Regions from separate parts of the Pseudoalteromonas sp. J2K-J979 genome, predicted to be linked through region 1. Evidence: predicted binding sites of a transcription regulator. Region 1 holds the regulator's gene; each other region holds the start of a gene.
What was found. Region 1 encodes sigma-54, which starts transcription at its own class of promoters, with help from an activator protein. Its sites were predicted from a motif close to GTTGGCACGNNNNTNGNNT; they were not measured.
Positions count from the first base shown of each region.

Region 2: a site for sigma-54 is predicted at 3,136-3,154, ahead of AC3KVK_RS03635 (PEP-CTERM sorting domain-containing protein). Genes of this name have one in related genera too.
Region 3: a site for sigma-54 is predicted at 2,074-2,092, ahead of AC3KVK_RS01205 (TorF family putative porin). Genes of this name have one in related genera too.
Region 4: a site for sigma-54 is predicted at 2,252-2,270, ahead of AC3KVK_RS19165 (DUF4097 family beta strand repeat-containing protein). Genes of this name have one in related genera too.

Region 1 covers NZ_CM200281.1:417,250-421,981, forward strand. The annotation lists gene AC3KVK_RS01960 (HPr family phosphocarrier protein) at 1-57, opposite strand, end outside; gene rapZ (RNase adapter RapZ) at 59-904, opposite strand; gene ptsN (PTS IIA-like nitrogen regulatory protein PtsN) at 923-1,372, opposite strand; gene hpf (ribosome hibernation promoting factor) at 1,375-1,662, opposite strand; gene AC3KVK_RS01980 (RNA polymerase factor sigma-54) at 1,688-3,172, opposite strand; gene lptB (LPS export ABC transporter ATP-binding protein) at 3,234-3,959, opposite strand; gene lptA (lipopolysaccharide transport periplasmic protein LptA) at 3,956-4,456, opposite strand; gene lptC (LPS export ABC transporter periplasmic protein LptC) at 4,446-4,732, opposite strand, start outside.
Region 2 covers NZ_CM200281.1:753,202-757,933, forward strand. The annotation lists gene AC3KVK_RS03615 (CsgE family curli-type amyloid fiber assembly protein) at 1-223, shown strand, start outside; gene AC3KVK_RS03620 (curli assembly protein CsgF) at 232-654, shown strand; partial or broken gene AC3KVK_RS03625 (CsgG/HfaB family protein) at 654-1,421, shown strand; gene AC3KVK_RS03630 (OmpA family protein) at 1,551-1,889, shown strand; gene AC3KVK_RS03635 (PEP-CTERM sorting domain-containing protein) at 2,480-3,088, opposite strand; gene AC3KVK_RS03640 (response regulator) at 3,704-4,732, opposite strand, start outside.
Region 3 covers NZ_CM200281.1:255,239-259,970, forward strand. The annotation lists gene purT (formate-dependent phosphoribosylglycinamide formyltransferase) at 1-359, shown strand, start outside; gene AC3KVK_RS01200 (aldo/keto reductase) at 356-1,255, shown strand; gene AC3KVK_RS01205 (TorF family putative porin) at 1,350-2,024, opposite strand; gene AC3KVK_RS01210 (hypothetical protein) at 2,243-3,415, opposite strand; gene AC3KVK_RS01215 (AsmA family protein) at 3,671-4,732, shown strand, end outside.
Region 4 covers NZ_CM200282.1:599,141-603,872, reverse strand. The annotation lists gene AC3KVK_RS19180 (efflux RND transporter permease subunit) at 1-251, shown strand, start outside; gene AC3KVK_RS19175 (outer membrane lipoprotein-sorting protein) at 223-1,005, shown strand; gene AC3KVK_RS19170 (hypothetical protein) at 962-2,206, shown strand; gene AC3KVK_RS19165 (DUF4097 family beta strand repeat-containing protein) at 2,356-3,345, shown strand; gene AC3KVK_RS19160 (hypothetical protein) at 3,552-4,199, shown strand; gene AC3KVK_RS19155 (MFS transporter) at 4,655-4,732, opposite strand, start outside.

The DNA of each region.
Region 1 (4,732 bases):
TGCTCTGGCATGTAAACCTAACTTATTTTGAATCAAAAATGTATCTTCGCAGCGCATCTTATTTCTCTTGCTCACGGTGATGGACTTTTACATTCTTATGGCTGCGACAAAAGCTGTCGGCTAGAGTTTGAGCTAGATAGACTGAACGATGTTGGCCACCTGTGCAACCAATTGCAATGGTCAGATAGCTGCGATTATTACGCTCTAGATGAGGCAACCAAGTTTGTAAAAAGGTTTGGATTTGCCATGTGAATTTTTGCACTATGCTGTGGCTGGCCAAATAGTCTTTAACGGGTTGATCTAAACCATTTAATGGCTTTAACTCTGGCTCCCAGTGTGGGTTTGGCAAAAACCGTGCATCAAACACATAATCTGCATTTTTAGGAATGCCATGTTTAAAGCCAAATGACTCAAACGTGATAATAAGTTGATTGTCTTTTTTGCCTAAAACACGCTCGCGAATGGACTCAGCGAGTTGATGTACGCTTAAATCAGAGGTGTCAATAATGATGTCGGCACGGCTGGCGACAACATCAAGTAGCATTTTCTCTTGTTTGATGGCTGAATCAAGTGGTTGAGCATTGATTGAAAGTGGATGCAGGCGTCTTGTTTCTGAAAAACGTCGGATTAATGTCTGATCGTCACTATCTAGATAAAATAATGATGGTTTGGCAAACTCAGGTAAATATTCGAGAATTTCATTGAACTCTTGTTGCTCTTTGGGCAGGTTACGTACATCAATGCTTACGGCTATTTTATCGTAACTATCTGACACGCTGCGTACTAAAGAGGGCAGTAAATTGACGGGAATATTATCGACAGCATAGTAGCCAAGATCTTCTAAAACTCTTAATGCTACGGATTTTCCCGATCCTGAGCGGCCACTAATAATAATAAGTTGCACGGTACATCTCCTTGATGATTACGCAGCATCGATAATGGCGTAGAGCTCTTCATCGCACGTCGCATTACGTAATTGTTTGCAAAATAGCTTGTCCTTTAGTTTATCAGCAATTGCTGCAAGCGTCTGTAGGTGAGCTTGACATTCATCTTCAGGTACGAGCAGTGCTACAAAAATATCGACAGGTTTATTATCAATCGCATCAAACTCGATAGCTTCTTGATTGACGATTAAAATAGCGAGGCTTTTATCTAATCCTGCGAGTCGACCATGGGGTATTGCGATACCACGCCCTATTCCTGTGCTTCCAAGTTTTTCACGATTTAGAAGTGCGCCAAGAATCTCTTGTTCAGAAAGGTCAGGTCGTTGCTGGTGAGCAAGAGTACTGATGTGCTCTAAAATTCGCTTTTTGCTATGAAAAAGGACTGCAGCTTTGGTGCAGTCCTTTGAAATAAAAGAATTTAGTTTCATGATTAATGGCGTGAAAGTTTCTCTTTGTGTTTAATTACTTGGCGATCTAGTTTATCAATCAAGCCATCGATTGCCGCATACATATCTTGATGCTCTGATGTTGCAAATAATTCACCACCGGTGACATGGAGTGTGGCCTCTGCTTTTTGGACTAGCTTTTCGATATCCAAAATAACGTGCACGTTATTGATATGATCAAAGTGCCTTTCGAGCTTAGCAAATTTGTTAGTGACATAGTCTCTTAATGGCTCGGTGATTTCTACGTGACGACCAGTTAAATTAAGTTGCATAAGCATTTTCCTTCTATTTTACGTCTCAGATCAAACGTTTTCTCTGATTTGACGGGGGGATAGAGAGAGATTCACGATATTTTGCTATCGTGCGTCTCGCCACTTGTATTCCTTGCTCTGCCAATATATCTGCAATTTTACTATCACTCAAAGGTTTAGCCTGATTTTCTGCAGCGATTAGCTTTTTAATTAATGCTCGAATAGCTGTTGATGAGCATTCACCGCCATTTTCTGTACTGACATGGCTTGAAAAGAAAAATTTCAATTCATATATGCCCCGTGGGGTATGCATAAATTTCTGAGTCGTCACACGTGAGATGGTTGACTCATGCATCTCGACCATTTCAGCAACATCATTGAGTACCATAGGTTTCATTGCTTCATCCCCATGCTCAAAAAAGGCTTGTTGTTGCTGAACGATGCAATTAGATACTTTTAAAAGCGTGTCATTTCGGCTTTCTAAACTCTTAATAAACCATTTTGCTTCTTGTAAATGTGAGCGAATAAATTGACTATCTTCGCTGGATTTTACTGAGCGGCTCATAGCGGCATACTGATCATTAACTCTAATCTTAGGCATGCTTTCCGAATTCAGCTCAACTACCCAGCGGCCTTTTATTTTTTTTACTGATACATCAGGTATAACATACTCAGGCTGTTCTGTATTGATGCTGTCAGCGGGTTTAGGATTCAGGCTATGGATGAGTGCCATGACTTCTTTTAGCTCGTTTTCCTTAAGTTTGGTTTTCTTCATTAAGGTTCGATAGTCACGAGAAGCTAAAAGTTCAATATGTTCTTTTACAATGTCTTTTGTTTGTGCCAACCAAGGTGTATTTTTATCAAATTGATTAAGTTGGATCAGTAGGCATTCAGGAAAGTCCCGCGCAGCGATGCCGATAGGATCAAAGACTTGAATACGCTTTAATACTGCCTCGACTTCATCTAGCTCAACCGCTAAACCATCACTGCCTTCGCCAATACTGTCACAAATGTCTTCGGTTGATAAGGTTAAGTAACCTTGTTCATTGATGGCTTCGACAATAGCCGTGGCGATGGCTTCATCTGTGGGGCTAAATGGTGTCAATCGCAGCTGCCACATTAGATAATCTTGTAATGACTCAGAGGTGCTACCCTGATAAAGGGTGTCATTATCGGGTGCTGGGCCTGAGGACGAAGTCGATGGTCCTGCGCTGACATATTCATCCCAGCCAACATCCATAGGAAGTTCGTCAGTGAGGGAATCTTTATTGAGTGCATCTGATGACTCTATTTCAACTTCAGCGGTATGCTCGTGATCGTCAGTGGATTCTTTTTGGGAGTCGTTGGCATCGTTGTTATTATCATTGCCATATTCTGCTTCTTCAACTTCAAGCAGCGGGTTGCTATCAAGTGCCTCTTGAATTTCTTGTTGTAAATCTAAAGTACTCAGTTGCAGCAAGCGAATTGCCTGCTGTAACTGTGGGGTCATTGTAAGTTGTTGCCCAAGACGAAGTTGTAATGATTGCCTCATTTACGTCTAACAATCCTTTTGGTTATTAAAATAAATGGCACTTAGTTATGAAGTTAATTAACTATAGCTTGAATTGTTCACCTAGGTAAACATCACGTACTTTTTGATCTTCAAGTACCTCTTTAGGTGTGCCTGTTGCGATTAGTTCGCCATGTGAAACTATGTAAGCAGTTTCACAAACATCTAAAGTTTCCCTTACGTTATGGTCAGTTATCAACACACCAATGCCACGGTTTTTTAAGTGGCGAATTATTTTTTTTATATCTATCACTGATATTGGATCAACACCAGCAAAAGGCTCATCAAGCAAGATAAATTTAGGGTTTGCGGCTAACGCACGAGCAATTTCTACACGACGGCGTTCACCACCCGATAAAGCCATGCCTTGGCTATCTCGAATATGACAGATATTAAATTCTTCTAGTAGATTATCGAGTTGCTCTTCTCGCTGCGCTTTTTTGAGTTCTTTGCGTGTTTCTAGAATAGCCATAATGTTTTGATAAACAGTTAACTTTCTGAAAATAGAGGACTCTTGTGGCAAATAACCTATGCCCATTCTGGCTCGGCTATGCATGGGAAGTAAAGTGATATCTTCCTCATCAATGGTAATCAAGCCTTTATCACTAGGGACCAAACCAACGATCATATAAAATGTGGTGGTTTTTCCTGCTCCATTAGGGCCAAGTAATCCAACAATGCTGCCAGCTTTTACGCTCAGTCCTACGTTTTTGACCACTTGGCGGCCATTATAACTTTTGGCAAGTTGTTTGGCGTTGAGTGTGGTCATTTTTTGTCCTTTTCAGATGGCGTTAAAATGGTTCGCACGCGCTGTGTGGAGTTTTCGTCTTTAATCGCACTGATTAGCTGTTGCTTAATATCGTAGGTGATTTTCTCGGCACTCATTTTTTGGCCACTTTGAGTGATGGTGGCTTTACCTGAAATTAACAGGATTTCAGTTGCGACATCATAGCTGATTTCATTTGCGCTGGCCGTGATCACTGTACCATCTAGCAGTGTTTCAGAGTAAGATGCTGGGTTACCTTTAGCGACAAGTAGCTGCTTATTTTCACCTAACTCAGCTCTACGGTAAGCTTCTAAAAACTCAGCCTTAATTTTTCGTTTGTCATGCGTAATTTCAACGTTTTTTTCAAAAATGATCACGTTGCGTTTTATATCTGCTTTTTGGTTGTCCGCATCAATGATTACCTTTGAATTAGGTTGTGCTGCCTGAGCAAGCATGCTTGATCCAATTAACGTAAGCATGAATAAAATTTTATTGGTCATAATAAATGGTCTGTGTGTGGTTAATGAGTTCAATAACTTCGGTTTCAAAGTTAGCAATTAGTCCTTTACCTTTAATTAAGATATTTGGCCCTGTGATTATTACTGGCCGCTCTGAATTCATGGTCGATTGGTTAATATCCACCTCAAAGTAATCGGCTTGGATCGTTTGTAGCATTGCGGTTTTATCTAAGTTAATGGCTTCAACACTCCCTTCTAATATGAGCTTTTTACTGTCATACAGCGTGGCTTCAGAGGCATTGATTGTCCATGTTCCTT
Region 2 (4,732 bases), 340 kb from region 1:
TACCGTTGGCACGAATGTCGTGATAAAAGAAACCGTGGTGCCTAGGGCGGGAACTCGGCTGGTGGTCGAAATGAATAATACCGTTATTTACGCCACGTATATGGGCCGACGAATTGAACCAGTTGAAGACAAAGTAGAGCAAGCAATTTACACCACAATTGATGCGATAGCACGTTCGCAATTTATTGAACAAAGTGAAGATTTAGCTAGTAGTGGATGGTAGTAATGACAATGTTAAAAACAATAATAATCAGTGCAGTGATATCGATTTGGTTATCTCATGCCTATGCCAGTGAATTAGTTTACACCCCGATTAATCCTAGTTTTGGTGGAAGTCCTTTAAATGGGTCAATGTTGCTCAATAAGGCCCAGTCACAAAATAAGCACAAAGCCCCCATCAATGAAAAAACGTATGCAGAAAAATTTCAAGACTCTTTGGAGCGAGCTTACATTAATCGCATGGTGCGAGAAATAACGGATCTCGCTTTCGGTGAGGGAGTCGATGACAGCATTTTTAATCAAGATTCAATTTTTATGAGTGGTGATTATGAAATTCAGGTGCTGACCAGTGGCGTGGATTCGATTACCGTACAAATAACCAATACTGTGACCGGCGAAGTGGTCGTGGTTGAAGTACCGAGGTTTGGCGGATGATGAAACACAGTATTTTATTAGTCTTCGTGCTGATTGTATCGGGTTGCTCAGTGGTTAAAAAAACCTTACCCCCTGATCTTGAAATAGCGCAAGCGCTTGAAAAAACTGATACGTTTAACGAGTTGAAAAACTTACCCGCTCCGGCAGGAAGTGTCGCGGTTTCTGTGTATTCATTTCGCGATCAGACCGGGCAATATAAACCACAAGCTAACGTCAGTTCTTTTTCAACTGCGGTCACTCAAGGAGCAAACTCCATTTTAGTGCAAGCGTTGCATGAGTCTGATTGGTTTACACCAGTTGAACGTGAAGGGCTGCAAAACATTCTGACTGAACGAAAAATAGTGCGTGCGTCACTCAAAGATAAAGAAGAAGAGACCACGCAATTGCCGCCCTTAATGACCGCAAAAGTCATTCTAGAAGGCGGGATTATTAGCTATGACTCGAATGTTAAAACCGGTGGCCTCGGCATGGAGTATTTTGGTATTGGTGCATCAGAGCTATACCGCGAGGATGTTATTTCAATTTATTTACGTGCAGTCGATGTGCGTACAGGGCAAATTTTGCTGTCGGTAGCGACCACGAAAAAAGTGCTCAGCCAAGAGATCCGAGCAGGTTTTTTCCGTTATGTGAGTTACAAGCGTTTAGCAGAAGCTGAAGCGGGGTATAGCGAAAATGAACCCATGCATATTTGTGTGAAACAGGCGATAGAAAAAGCGTTATCGAGTCTTGTTATTAAAGGAATCGATAAAGGTATCTGGACAACAAAAGAACAAAAAAGAATAGCCCTCGAGCAGGCTCGAGCTAAACAAGCAGCTGCATTTAAGCAGCAACAAGCTCAAAAAGCACAGCAACTGGCAACGCTTGCTCAGCAAAGTGTCAGCGAATTAAGTTTTGCGGTGCAATTTAGAACCGGCACAGCTCAAGTGGAATCGCTTTATGTGGATCAGCTTAATAGTATTACTCAGCTGCTCAGTAATGACCTGCGGTTAAGCGTGCAACTGTATGGCTATGCCGATCAACGTGGTCAAAATGACGACAATAGCCAGCTTTCACTCGCTCGCTCGCAAAACATTGCACGTTATTTCGTGCAAAACGGTATAGCAAAGAGCCGTATTGCAATTGCTGGATTAGGTGAGGAAAACGCACAATTTCAACTGGATGATCCAGAAGGGTTATTCTTTGATCGTCGTGTAATTATAAAAGTGAATGACTTCCCAAATAAACAGAGTCTCTAATTAGCCTCAACATTGAAAAAGCTATTTAGAATTAAAAGGACTTATTTAATTTGAGAGCTAAAAAGACTACAAGATGAGCTAATAATACTTTTGATCCAATGTTGCAAACGCTGATAATTACACCGTGAGACAACGTTACTGACTAGTATTGAGATCTGTTATTAAGGCAATATGACTGTTAAGGTTGCGCATAAGAAGATCAAGTTTGATCATAACAGAGTATCGAATTTTGTTTCTAAGCCTTAAAGTTTCTTCGAACTCGATGCTTTAGGCTGATCATTGCCGATTAAGCTAATTCTTCTTAAGATACAAACATTATTTGAATGCGGAAACAAAGATTGGAATCAAAAGCTTATTTAGTAGGATTGTTTATCTGATAGGGCTTCTTTGATTTTACAATATATTTCTTAGCTTTCTAAAACAATGTGGATGAAACGCCCCATATAAGTATAGCTCGTCGTTATTACCGTGTTGATGTTTTAAAACCAATAAAAAAGGCTGTATCGATAATCGACTCAGCCTTTTTAATAAAAAATTACCATCTAACTGAAATATAATAGCTTTCTTTTTTAGAAAAATTTCAATCAGATTTAGATATTTTTGTTCTTACGACGAGAAAAACCAAATCCAGCTAAGCCTAAGCCTAGTAATGCCAAAGACACAGGCTCTGGAACTGTAACTTGACAAGGTTGGCCTGGCTGCGGGACACAAACTTGGTTTCCACCATCAAGGCTTAAAGTCGATTTTGCTAGTGTCACTAACCAACTCGGTTCAATTTTAATTTTAACTTGTAAGCCAGCATTTAATTCATTTGCTAACCAAGTGGTAGAGCTTAACATTGAAGTTAAATCAAATTCTGTAAAACTCCAAGTTTGATTGTTACCTTTTAATTCACCAAGGCTAAACCAATTAGAGCCAGTCCAAATCGAAATTAAATCATTCTCATAAGGGGTATCAACATCAAAAGCTGAAATGTTTAACACCGCTGATGTAAATGTGCCTGATACTGAGTTGTGTTGCCAAGACCAACTTTGAGATGATCCTCTATAATAAGGGCTTTCATTTTTATTTGCATCAGTATCAACGAAAAACTCTGAGTTTGAGTTGTTACTGTGATTTTTTACATCTGTAATTGGAGCAGCTTGAGTTACAGAGACAAAAAGTAAGGTTGCTAATGATAAAAAGTTTTTTATTTTCATGATTTTATAACTTTCCTGTTGAATATTACAAGTGTTGAACCTTCCCTAAGCATAAGTCGAGCCAATATTTTTTAATTGTTAAAAAACAATAGGTTACTTTGTTTTTGTTGTGTCTCCATAATATTTATGTAAAATATTTCGACATGTATGCTTTGCCTTGTTGGTTGTTTTAAGTTGGGGTGTTTCACGTTGTATTCTCCTATCAACTTTAATTATTTTAGAACTAAGGTTTACCTAGTTGTTGTATGGGAGTTTTTTAGTCAAGCCCGTTAAATGGGTCGCTAAAGCAAAAGCGAGAGCTTTCTCTTTTTTGGATCATTTTTTTATTAAGGATTCAGATCGCGGATCAGATTTATATCAACAGGGATCAGATCTTAACTAACTTAGATCGAAGTGCGGTCTTGAAAGATCATAATTATACTAAGTGAGATCGGGATAAGCCGTGTATAAATAGAACCAAAAGGCGCAATCTTTACTTTTTGTGTTCAATAAAACAGCAGTTTTTGCCTTTGAGCGGATGAAATTCCTCTTAATTAGTAAAATATTGATCTCTAAAAATGAGTTGGATCAGGACTTAGTAAGATTTTGATCTCACGCAAAATAGGCTATAGCCTCTTATGAGGCTAATTGTGTCAAGCGCTGTTGTTGTGCATGAGTCATTTTTAGCGCCTTGGCATCAACTAGTAATTGGGATTGCTGGTAGCGCCAAAATTTGCTTAAGTCTAAACTTTGCATAGTGTTAAGTAAGTTCAGTAAATAAACGGGGTGGGTGGGTGCTAAAAAATGCGCTTTCGCAAAAAACTCCAGCGCGCGATAACGCTGTGCTTTGTCTTGCCGCTCGATGGCCCACGTATTGAAACAACTGGCTTTATGCTGCTCGTCTAGACACGCACTATCAAAAAGTTTGTGAACAAAATAGTCAAACGCTAAACTTTGCGCGCTACTATCCATCATGCCGTGTAATTGTATCTTTTGTCTGACTAATTCCAGCGCTATGTCGGTCTGCTTTAATTCAACGGCACAGGCCAAGCAAATTAGCTGCTCTGATGAATGATGCACACGTTTACAAAGCACACTAAGCTGCGCAGTTCGCTTATGCACGTCAATGGGAATGTCATTTTGAATATCTTCGAGTACTTGTAAATAAAAGCGTAAAAAGGGTAAACAACTTTGGTTTATTTCATTGTTATTTAAAGTCATCAGATTTTTAACGAGTGTTTTTATTTGGTAAGTCGTTTTATCTGTTTTTAGGCGTGAATGTTGTGATGAGAGGCATTGCTCAAGCATGATGAGCTGGATCATACTCATTAAAATTAAGCCTAGATAATGCTCATTCTCAAGGGTCGTTTTTAGTTTTTTTTCTAAATACTCAAGTGCATTTTCAATCCCTTGAGTTTCATAAATACACACCGCTTTGAGCTCTGCTTCATGAGCACTTAAATTAAATTCTGGTAATTGATTCAATACTACAAGGCTTTGATAAAATTCGTTATATTGAAAAAAATGCTTCACTGAAAATAAGGTTTGTTTTTTTGTGAGTACATTCAATGACTGCATTTTTAGTAGCGTGAGTTTGAGTTTTTTCTCATCGCCGATCAAGCTGTAAATAGCTAATTGCGCACTGGCTTGCTGACTGGCTTGTGT
Region 3 (4,732 bases), 160 kb from region 1:
TCTATTTTAGTGAAGTATCACCGCGTCCTCACGATACTGGAATGGTGACCTTGATTTCACAAGACTTCAGTGAATTTGCCTTGCATGCGCGTGCCATTTTGGGGCTCCCTATCCCTAACATTCATTTTCATGGGCCTTCGGCTTCCAGTGTGATTTTAGTCAGTGGTGAGTCTTCGGCCGTTCGTTTTGGTAATTTAAATAAAGCACTGAGTTTACCCAATACCGATTTACGTTTATTTGCTAAACCAGAGGTTAAGGGCACGCGCAGAATGGGAGTTGGCTTAGCGCGAGCGCAGACTGTTGAAGCCGCGATAGAAGCTGCTAAATTTGTTTCTAGTTGCGTTGAGGTGACATTATGAGCGAATTAAAGTCAGTGAAGACAGTCGATGATTTAGTCTTGGGTTTCTGGCGTTTATTAGCATGGCAATTTACCCCAGAGCAGTGTTTATCGTTTTTACAACAAAGTATTGAACAAGGAGTTACCTGGACAGATCATGCTGATATCTATGGTGGCCATCAGTGTGAGGCGTTGTTCGGAGAGGCATTGAAACTTGCACCGAGCGTGCGTGAACAGATTAAAATTATCACTAAATGCGGTATTCGACCAGCTTCAGCCGAGCAAGCAAGGCAAGGATTTGTAAACCATTATGATTCTTCAGCTGCGCATATTATCCAATCAGCACAGCGGTCATTGCGTCATTTTAATACTGACCGTTTAGATGTGCTATTGATTCATCGCCCTGATTATTTGATGCAGGCAGATGAAGTAGCCGAAGCCTTCTATCAATTGAAAAAAAGTGGTGCTGTGCTGCAATTCGGCGTTTCAAACTTCACCTCTTCACAGGTCGAATTACTGCAATCGCGGTTGGACTTTACGCTATTTGCTAATCAAGTTGAATTTTCACCCTACCAGATGAGTGCTTTGGATGATGGCACGCTCGATCAGTGTCAACGTATAGGTATAAAGCCTATGTGTTGGTCTCCTTTAGCGGGTGGGCGTTTGTTCTCTGAACAATCAGAAAAAGCAATTCGCTTGCGGGCAACGTTAACACAAGTGGCCACTGAAATTGGCGCCACGGGGCTCGATCAGGTTGTATATACATGGTTGTTAACTCATCCAAGTCGACCATCAGTGGTGCTTGGCACCGGAAATATAGACCGAGTTTCATCTGCAATTACAGGGTTGAGGTTGAAATTGTCACGCGAGCAATGGTATCGAATTTGGCAGGCTTCTACCGGGCACAGTGTGCCTTAGACGCTTTACTTTTTCTTAGCATAAAGTGTGTTTGGCTGTTCACTAGCTGTTTTTAGTGAGGAAGCGCGCTAACAGAGTGAGCGCGCATTATAGCCTAAAGGGTGAAATCGATGCTGTAGCCGACAAAAACTTTGGTATCGTCGTCGACTAAGTCTGTTTGCAAGATGCCTAAACTAAAACCGTCTTTTGAAATACTGACACCATAATCCATATAACTGTCTTCTCCATACCATTCTTCGACAGTATCACCACTTGATTGACCTAGATGAAAAGCGAGCTCTGTGCCATTGAGTATTTCAAACGTGGCATTGAGTTCGAGGTAGAGCATGTCCTCTTCTGAGCTCGCATCATTTTGTGCGTGAGTCAGGTAACTCACTTTGCCTTCTAGCCATTGCCAACCGATCGCGCCGTAAAGTTCGCCAAAATCAATCGAGCCTGCTGCATCGGGGTAAGCGTAGTAAACATAGCCGACGTCGTAACTTAACTCCCCGATAGATTGACTAAAGCCAGCATAAAAATCCATTTCATAGCTTGCACTAGCATCTGGGCCAAAATCGATATTTGAAACCCAGCTACCGGCATAAAAACCGCTTTCATTACTGTAATCTATCCCTCCAGATACAGCGGCTTGATCCGCTGTTTGGGTGATACCACGCCAAAAGTAGTTTGATTGAGCTGAAAGGTTAGCTGTGACTTCAGCGTAGCTAGCTGTAGAAGTAAGAGAGAGGCAAGATAATGCAATGGCTGTTGTGAGATGTTTAATTTGCATAGTTTTTCCTTTAATTATTAAGTAGCGCAAAATTTATTTATCTTTGGGGTAGCAAAAGGTGAGCCAACGGTTTTTTTGTTTTCCTGATACTATTTAATATATATAAATCAAATGATTATGTTTGTTTGTAAAGTTATTAGTAATAAAAAACGCACCATCAAGGTGCGTTTTTTAAATTGCTTGCACATTTATTATGCAATTTGCTGTCATTTATTTAGTTAGCCGAAGATCGTACGCATCAAAGCGATAGTTTCGTTAACACTTCGGCCTTTGACGACTTCCGAGACAATGGAGTCGCGCATGTTTTTGATGTGTTCAGGAATGTCATCTGGACTTAAGGCGCGGTCAACTAATACTTCAGCAGAGTCTTTACCGCGCTTTTGTCCTTTATTTAAATTCCCTGCTGATGAAACTCTCTTTGGTTTATTAAGTAACTTTAAATAATTTGAGCTTTCAGCCTGCTGTTGGTCGCTGTAGAAAAATAAGCTTGGTAGTAAGGCTCGAATGTGCCACAACGTCTGTTCTTGTTCGTCATCAGGTAAACTGCTTTGGAACCAAGGCATAGTGTGTATGCTCATTAACACGTCATCCCAATAGCGTTGAAAATCGCGATTATTGAGTTTAACCACACCGACTGCTTGGCTTAATAATTCAAGTTTCGCCTGGCTGAGTGTAATGAAAAAATCCGGGCGACGCATCGCGAGTAAGCGTGTTGCTGGTGCAAGCGTTGCTTTATCATCATCTAACCCAACAAACGCAGCTAAATATTCACTGATAAATGCTGCGTATTGCTCATAACTGATATCCCCCTCGAGCGGAATGTGACTAAGCGCGCTATCAAGTTTATGAGGGCATTCAGTTAGAGCTAAATGAAAAGCTTTGGCAGCTTTGGTTGAGCAGAACCATTCGACATCAAATTGATATACAGATGGATCGTGATTGGCGGTGTGCTTACCTGCGTAAGCGAGCTTATCTTCTTCAATCATTTTTTCGAGTGGTTGCTCTTTGATTGAGCTAAGGTAGCTTATTAATGCAAGCTGCTCGTTTAATCCTAATTGCTCCGCTTTGTTGTTAATGAACGTAGCTAGCACTGGCCAAGGGGCAATGCGTAGCATTTTTAGTTGCTGTAAAGTCAGCGTTTGTTGTAATTGCTGCGCCATTTTTTTAACGATAGGGAGTTGCTTATCTTCTAAGAGGGCAAAATTAATTCTGTTTTGACACACATCGAGTAACTCTTCACACCAACCTGCAAAATCCTTAGGGTGATTCTCTACTTTGACTGCCATCAAATTTAAGCTGATCTCTGGTACGAGTTTTAGGATGTTTTGGTACAAAAGGTTATCAGCGTCAGATAGATTCATTTGTGATGGGGAGATAAGCAGTTTTTTCATTAAGTAAATTCAACTCGACTAAGATTAATAGGAAGCCCACAGAAAGCGGGTCGTGCATAATACCTAGTTCTATTTTTGATTCAATCTTGACACATAAAATAGTCAAATTTATTTCAAATTTGAATCCTGAATATTTGTTACACTATTGGATGGTTATTTATATAAATAATCAATAAAATTAATAGGCTAATGCGCAGCTTTTATTGAGAAACAAATATTGGTACGCTGTGTGTTAAATCGTAAAAAGGGAATGAAATGAAAACGTTATTAAAAATTTTTGCGGGAGTCGTGGTTGCGCTAGTGATATTAATTGCCGCGATCCCTTTTTTACTTCCTGTTGATTATATTTTCGAAAAAGTATCAACGTCAGTGGAGCAAACAACAGGTCGAACACTTGTGATTAAAGGTGATAAGTCCTTGTCTGTTTTTCCTTCCTTAAAATTAGAACTCAATGATGTTCGCCTAGCCAATCTAAAATCAAGTAGTAAACCAGATATGGTAACGATGAAGCAGTTGGCAATCCACATTCCTTACTTATCAGTGTTGTCTGGTGAGGTTGAGTTAGAAAAGTTTGTCATTCAACAACCGCGGATATTGTTAGAAAAAATGGCAGATGGGCAGGTCAATTGGCAACTTGTTCAACCCACTTCAAGCCCTACTCCAAGTGAAACCAAGGCTGGACAATCAGCATCTGCTTTACCTGAGGGGTTTGATATTATGCTCGGTGAAGTAGCGATATATGAAGGTGAAGTCAGTTATGTTGATCATCAAGCCGGCACACAAACTCAATTAACAGCTGTCAATATCAGTATCGTATTACCTTCTCTGTTTGAAGATCTTAAAATTAAAGGTCAAGTCACTTACATGAATGAAGCTTTCGAGCTTGATACTCAATTGAGTACACCAGCGAAAGTCATTAAAGGAGCTGATTTTTCGATAAAAAGTGAAATGGATTCATCTTTATTAAGTGCTAATTTTGATGGTGATATCTCAAAAGCGGGCAAAGAGTTTAAAGGCAGTATGTATGTCAAAGGCAGTTCGGTTAAAAGTATTTTAAATTGGCAAAATATCGCACTTGAAGCAAAAGAGAATGCCTTCAATCAATTTGAGTTAGATGCTCAAATTCATGCTCACACAGATACGCTGACTTTATCGAGTTTCAAAATGGCGCTTGATGAATTAGTAATGAAGGGGAGCGCATCGGTAGTTACCGCAGCTGTACCATCAATTAGTGCCAATATTGACTTGGGGATGCTTGATTTAAATCCCTACCTACCAGTAGAACAGGCTCAGAAAGACGCTAATGAAAAACAATCA
Region 4 (4,732 bases), on a different replicon from region 1:
CCGCTGTACAATATGCGTTTGTCACGGTAGGTAAAGCGCTTTGGATCACGACCGTGGTCTTAGTGGCCGGGTTTGGCATCTTGGCTATGTCTGACTTTAGGCTTAACTCAGATATGGGGCAGCTGACTGCCTTAGTCATTTCAATTGCTTTACTGGTCGACTTTTTCTTATTACCTGCATTTTTAGTGTTATTTGATCGTACTACACAATCGGAGACGTCTCATGAACGTATTAAAGTTACTGCTGCTTAGTGGATTCATCTTTTCAAATGGGGTGTTGGCAAACACCGATATAGAGCAAGGCGTGAAGATTGCTACCGAACGAAAAGCGCGGGATATGGGCTGGGGCTCATCGGAATCAACCTTGCAAATGATATTGCAAAACGCACAAGGGGATGAAAGTACTCGCCAACTGCGAATTAAAAGCCTAGAAGTACAAAATGATGGTGATAAAGGATTGACTATTTTTGACCAACCTTTAGATGTTAAAGGGACCGCTTTTTTAAACCATAGTCACGTTGATGGTGCCGATGATCAGTGGTTGTTCTTACCTGCACTGAAGCGAGTGAAGCGAATTGCTTCACAAAACAAATCAGGGCCGTTTATGGGCAGTGAGTTTGCGTACGAAGACTTGAGTTCATTTGAATTGAAGAAGTACCGTTTTCGTTTTCTCAATGAAGCGGTATTTGAAACGCAGCCAACGTATGTGATTGAGCAGATCCCGACTGATAAATATTCAGGTTATAGCAAGCAAATTGTATGGCTAGATAAGGCCGAGTATCGCCCGTTCAAAGTGCAATATTATGACCGTAAAAATAGCCTGTTAAAAACACTGACCTTGTCGAACTATCAGCAATACAAGGGACAGTATTGGCGGGCACACTCGATGACCATGAAAAACCACTTAACGCAAAAAAGTACCCGTTTACTCACACAAGAACTGCGTTTTGGCATTGATTTAAATGAGCATGACTTTAATCAAGCCAGCTTACGACGTGCGAGGTAAGGGTGTTGTGTTTATGTGCAGGTTAGGGATTGCAGTACTGATTTCTTGTTTGCTAATCATCCCAGTCCATGGTCATGATCTGTACCATGAACTGGGGATGCAGCAACGGCAATTTATCCATGAAGCGAGTAATACGTTACACACTGAGAGTTACAGCGCAGTGAGTGTGAACAGCTTTTATAGTCACAGTCGCGATAACCACCAGTGGGTAGGTGAGCTGTGGTGGCGTGCTGATCAACGTGACAGCCAACGCAATCATTTAGATTTACGCGAATTATATTGGCTCAATTTTGCTGATCAATATGAATGGCAAGTAGGCATCGCCCGTGTATTTTGGGGAGTGACTGAGTCGGCACACCTAGTGGATGTGATTAATCAGACTGATTACCTAGAAGGTCTTGATGGGGAAGATAAGCTTGGTCAAGCCATGATTCATTTTACCCAATGGGTCGAAAATGGTCAGGTTGAAGTGTTTGCATTACCATATTTCAATGAGCGAGAGTTTTATGGTGAGCATCATCGTTTTGCGTTGCCATTTGAGGTTAATAGTCCAGCAATTTATCAGTCGAGTGCAAAACAGCAGCACCTGGATATGGCACTGCGCTTGTCACAAAGTTGGCAAGCGCTCGATTGGACTATTTCTGGGTTTCGAGGGACCAACCGAGATACACAATTTTTAGCTACAGACAATGGTATGACTCCCTATTATGGCCAAATGGAACAATTGGGGGCGACGGCCCAATACCTGATGGGCGCCTGGATTTTAAAAGGGGAGTTTTTGCTACGCAGAACACTTAGTGATCCCAAAAATGCGATTAAACGCTCGAAGAACCACGCTTATATTACTGGGTTTGAATATAGCCAGATTGGCCTTTTTGGGAGTCGTTTTGATTTAGGTTATTTGTTGGAATATCAATATGACAGCCGACATCGCTCCGAGGTATTGGGGCAAAATGATCTTTTTGCAGGATTGCGTTTAGCGTTAAACGATCCAGATAGTTCTGAGATTGTGTTTGGCGTATTGCATGATTTATCGGATCAGAGTCAGAGCTTACGTTTGGAAGGTACAATGCGACTAGGCGAACAAACCAAATTAGAAGTGGCAGCCTATAACTTTAAATCGAAAGGTGATAATTACTTGAACCAGCTAGAAAACCAAGATGTGATTGAACTCAATTTATTTTGGTATTTTAGCCATTAAGGGAGTTCCAGAGTGAGCGCATTTATTTTATGAATGCGCTTTTTACATGCCACAGCGATGGCATTCATCTAGCGTTACAATTTTTGCCTGTTCATCCTTAAATAATCGCTAGATAATTGGTTAATCGCCATCTAATAAGAGCAAGAAACATGCAACCATTCTCATCATTCAGTAAAACCGTCTTAGCCAGTAGCCTTTTTTTGTTTGGCGGCTGTGTTGTACATATCTCACCGAGTAATGCCAGTGTTGAACGTGAGCAGCAATTAAGTTTAGCTGCGCAGTCAATTAATCAACTTGTCATTGAAGCTGGGGCGGGTGAGCTGACAATCGTTGGCGAAGAACGTGACACTATTTTGCTGGATGCCACCATAGTTACGGTCAATAAAGAGGATCCATTTACGTTAACTTTGAATGCGAACAATGATAAAGCGGTGTTAGTTGCAAAAAATGATGCGTCAATAGGTATGCAGTTTTATAACGGTGACTCTCCGCATATTGACGTTAAATTACGGATACCAGCGCGTTTATTGCTGATGATTGAAGATGGTTCGGGAAACATTGTGATTAATAATATGAGCAATGAGATTGTCGTCAAAGATGAGTCGGGCAACATTGATATCAATGGCGGCTTAAGTCTAAAGATTGAAGATCGATCGGGAGAAATTCAGGCCGACAATATTCAAGGCGATATTTTGATTGAGGATGGGTCTGGTAACATCGAACTTAACCATGTTGCGGGAGCACTGAGCATTGATGACGAATCAGGCGATATCCGCTTGACACACATTAAAGGGGATTCGGTCATTAATGATGGCTCGGGAAATATATCGTTACGCGATGTGTCTGGATCGGCTGTGATTGATGATGGTTCGGGAGATCTCAGTATATCGCGGGTTCAGGGTAAAGTAAGCATCGAAGATGGTTCTGGAAATATTGATGTTGAGCATGTTGCAAAAGCTGTGGTGATTAACGATCAATCAGGCAATATCAATGTTAACCATATTGATGCGGCTGTGACCATAAAAGATGGTTCTGGCAATATTCGTGTTAATGATACCAAAGGTTTAACAATTATCGAATCAGGCAGCGGCGGGGTTAGTATCGATAATATTAATGGGCCGGTTAAATTAGATAATTAAGACAAGGGTTTCGTTCGGTATTTAGGCGGTTCCATTAATCATTAATGAGGCCGCATTGAAGCTACGCCCTTCGATTAATGTCATTTTATTCTCTAACAGGCTCAGAACGGAGGTTAATTTAATAACCCACAGTGAGCCTAGCACTAAAAAATTGGCTTGTTATATGCAGAACTTTTGACTCATTTAAAACGTGTAAAGGGATGTGTATGTTTAATTTAATTATGAGCGGTGAAAACTCTGCTTTAGAGCCACAAAAATCAGCTAAAAAATTACCAGAAGTCAATCATCAAGGAGCATTAACGCCTTTTAATGCTGCCCTGAGACAAGCGACGGTTTTTTCGAAACAAGTAGACGCGCCCACTGATATTTCAGCTCAAGCAAAACAGTCGTATCAGGTCATTAAAACCACAGTTGAACCATCTCAGCTCCAAGAGGCCGCTCAGGGCTCAGAATTTCAGACGATGGCTAAAACACTAGATGCAATAGTCAGCGAACCCATAGATATAAAGATGACGGCTCAAGAAATGAAACGTTCAATTATATTTGCGCGTTTAGGGATTGATTATGAAAAGGTCAAAGAACTCGAAGAGAAAATAGATATGCTGAGTCTTGCCAAGCAAGATGTTGAACATTCTGCAACGCTCAGCTCAGCGGAAAAAAATACTTTGCTGACCCGCATTTCACAAGAAAAACAAGACTTAGAAGAGCAAAAAGAATCCTTACTCAAAGGACATAATGCCGAAGGTGTCGATGCACTTGAACACGTTTTGTATGGTAAAGAAGTGCAAAGTGATGCTTTATTAACAAACCTTCAAATTGCCAGTGAGTTTCAGCTAAAAGTCACCCTAGACTAGCGTTTTTAAGTTTCTGCTTGAATTCAAACGGTTACTCAGCCTGAGTGAGCGTATGGGTTTTATGCGGACGATAGCGATAATGTGGCAGTGATATTACATATTAGCGCAATAGCAGTGCAAGGGAGTCTAAAATTGTGAATTGATTTTAGCATGTTATGTGGCACTAAATTGTAGTAGCTCATATCTGATTTACAGTTTAGATGAATAGGTTTAGACTGTCATCTGACAGGCAGGTGTGAGCGAAAAGCGGTTAGTAATAAATTATAATGTATGAAGTCAAGATTTGACCCCGTTGGTTTCCGACCCCGTTGGTTTCCAGACCCCGTTGGTTTCCATTGGTTTCAGCTGCCTGCTTGACCGGAACTTTCTAATGGGTGACCCCATTGCTCCATATTTAAGCCGGTGTTGAAGAGTCAACAACGGCTTAATCTTTTATTGGTGCGCCGAGATTAGCTTTATTGTCGCCGTTTGAGTAGTAGGTAGCACATACCTGAAAGCAGCAATACAATAGCGCCGCTGCTGCAAGCAACGTA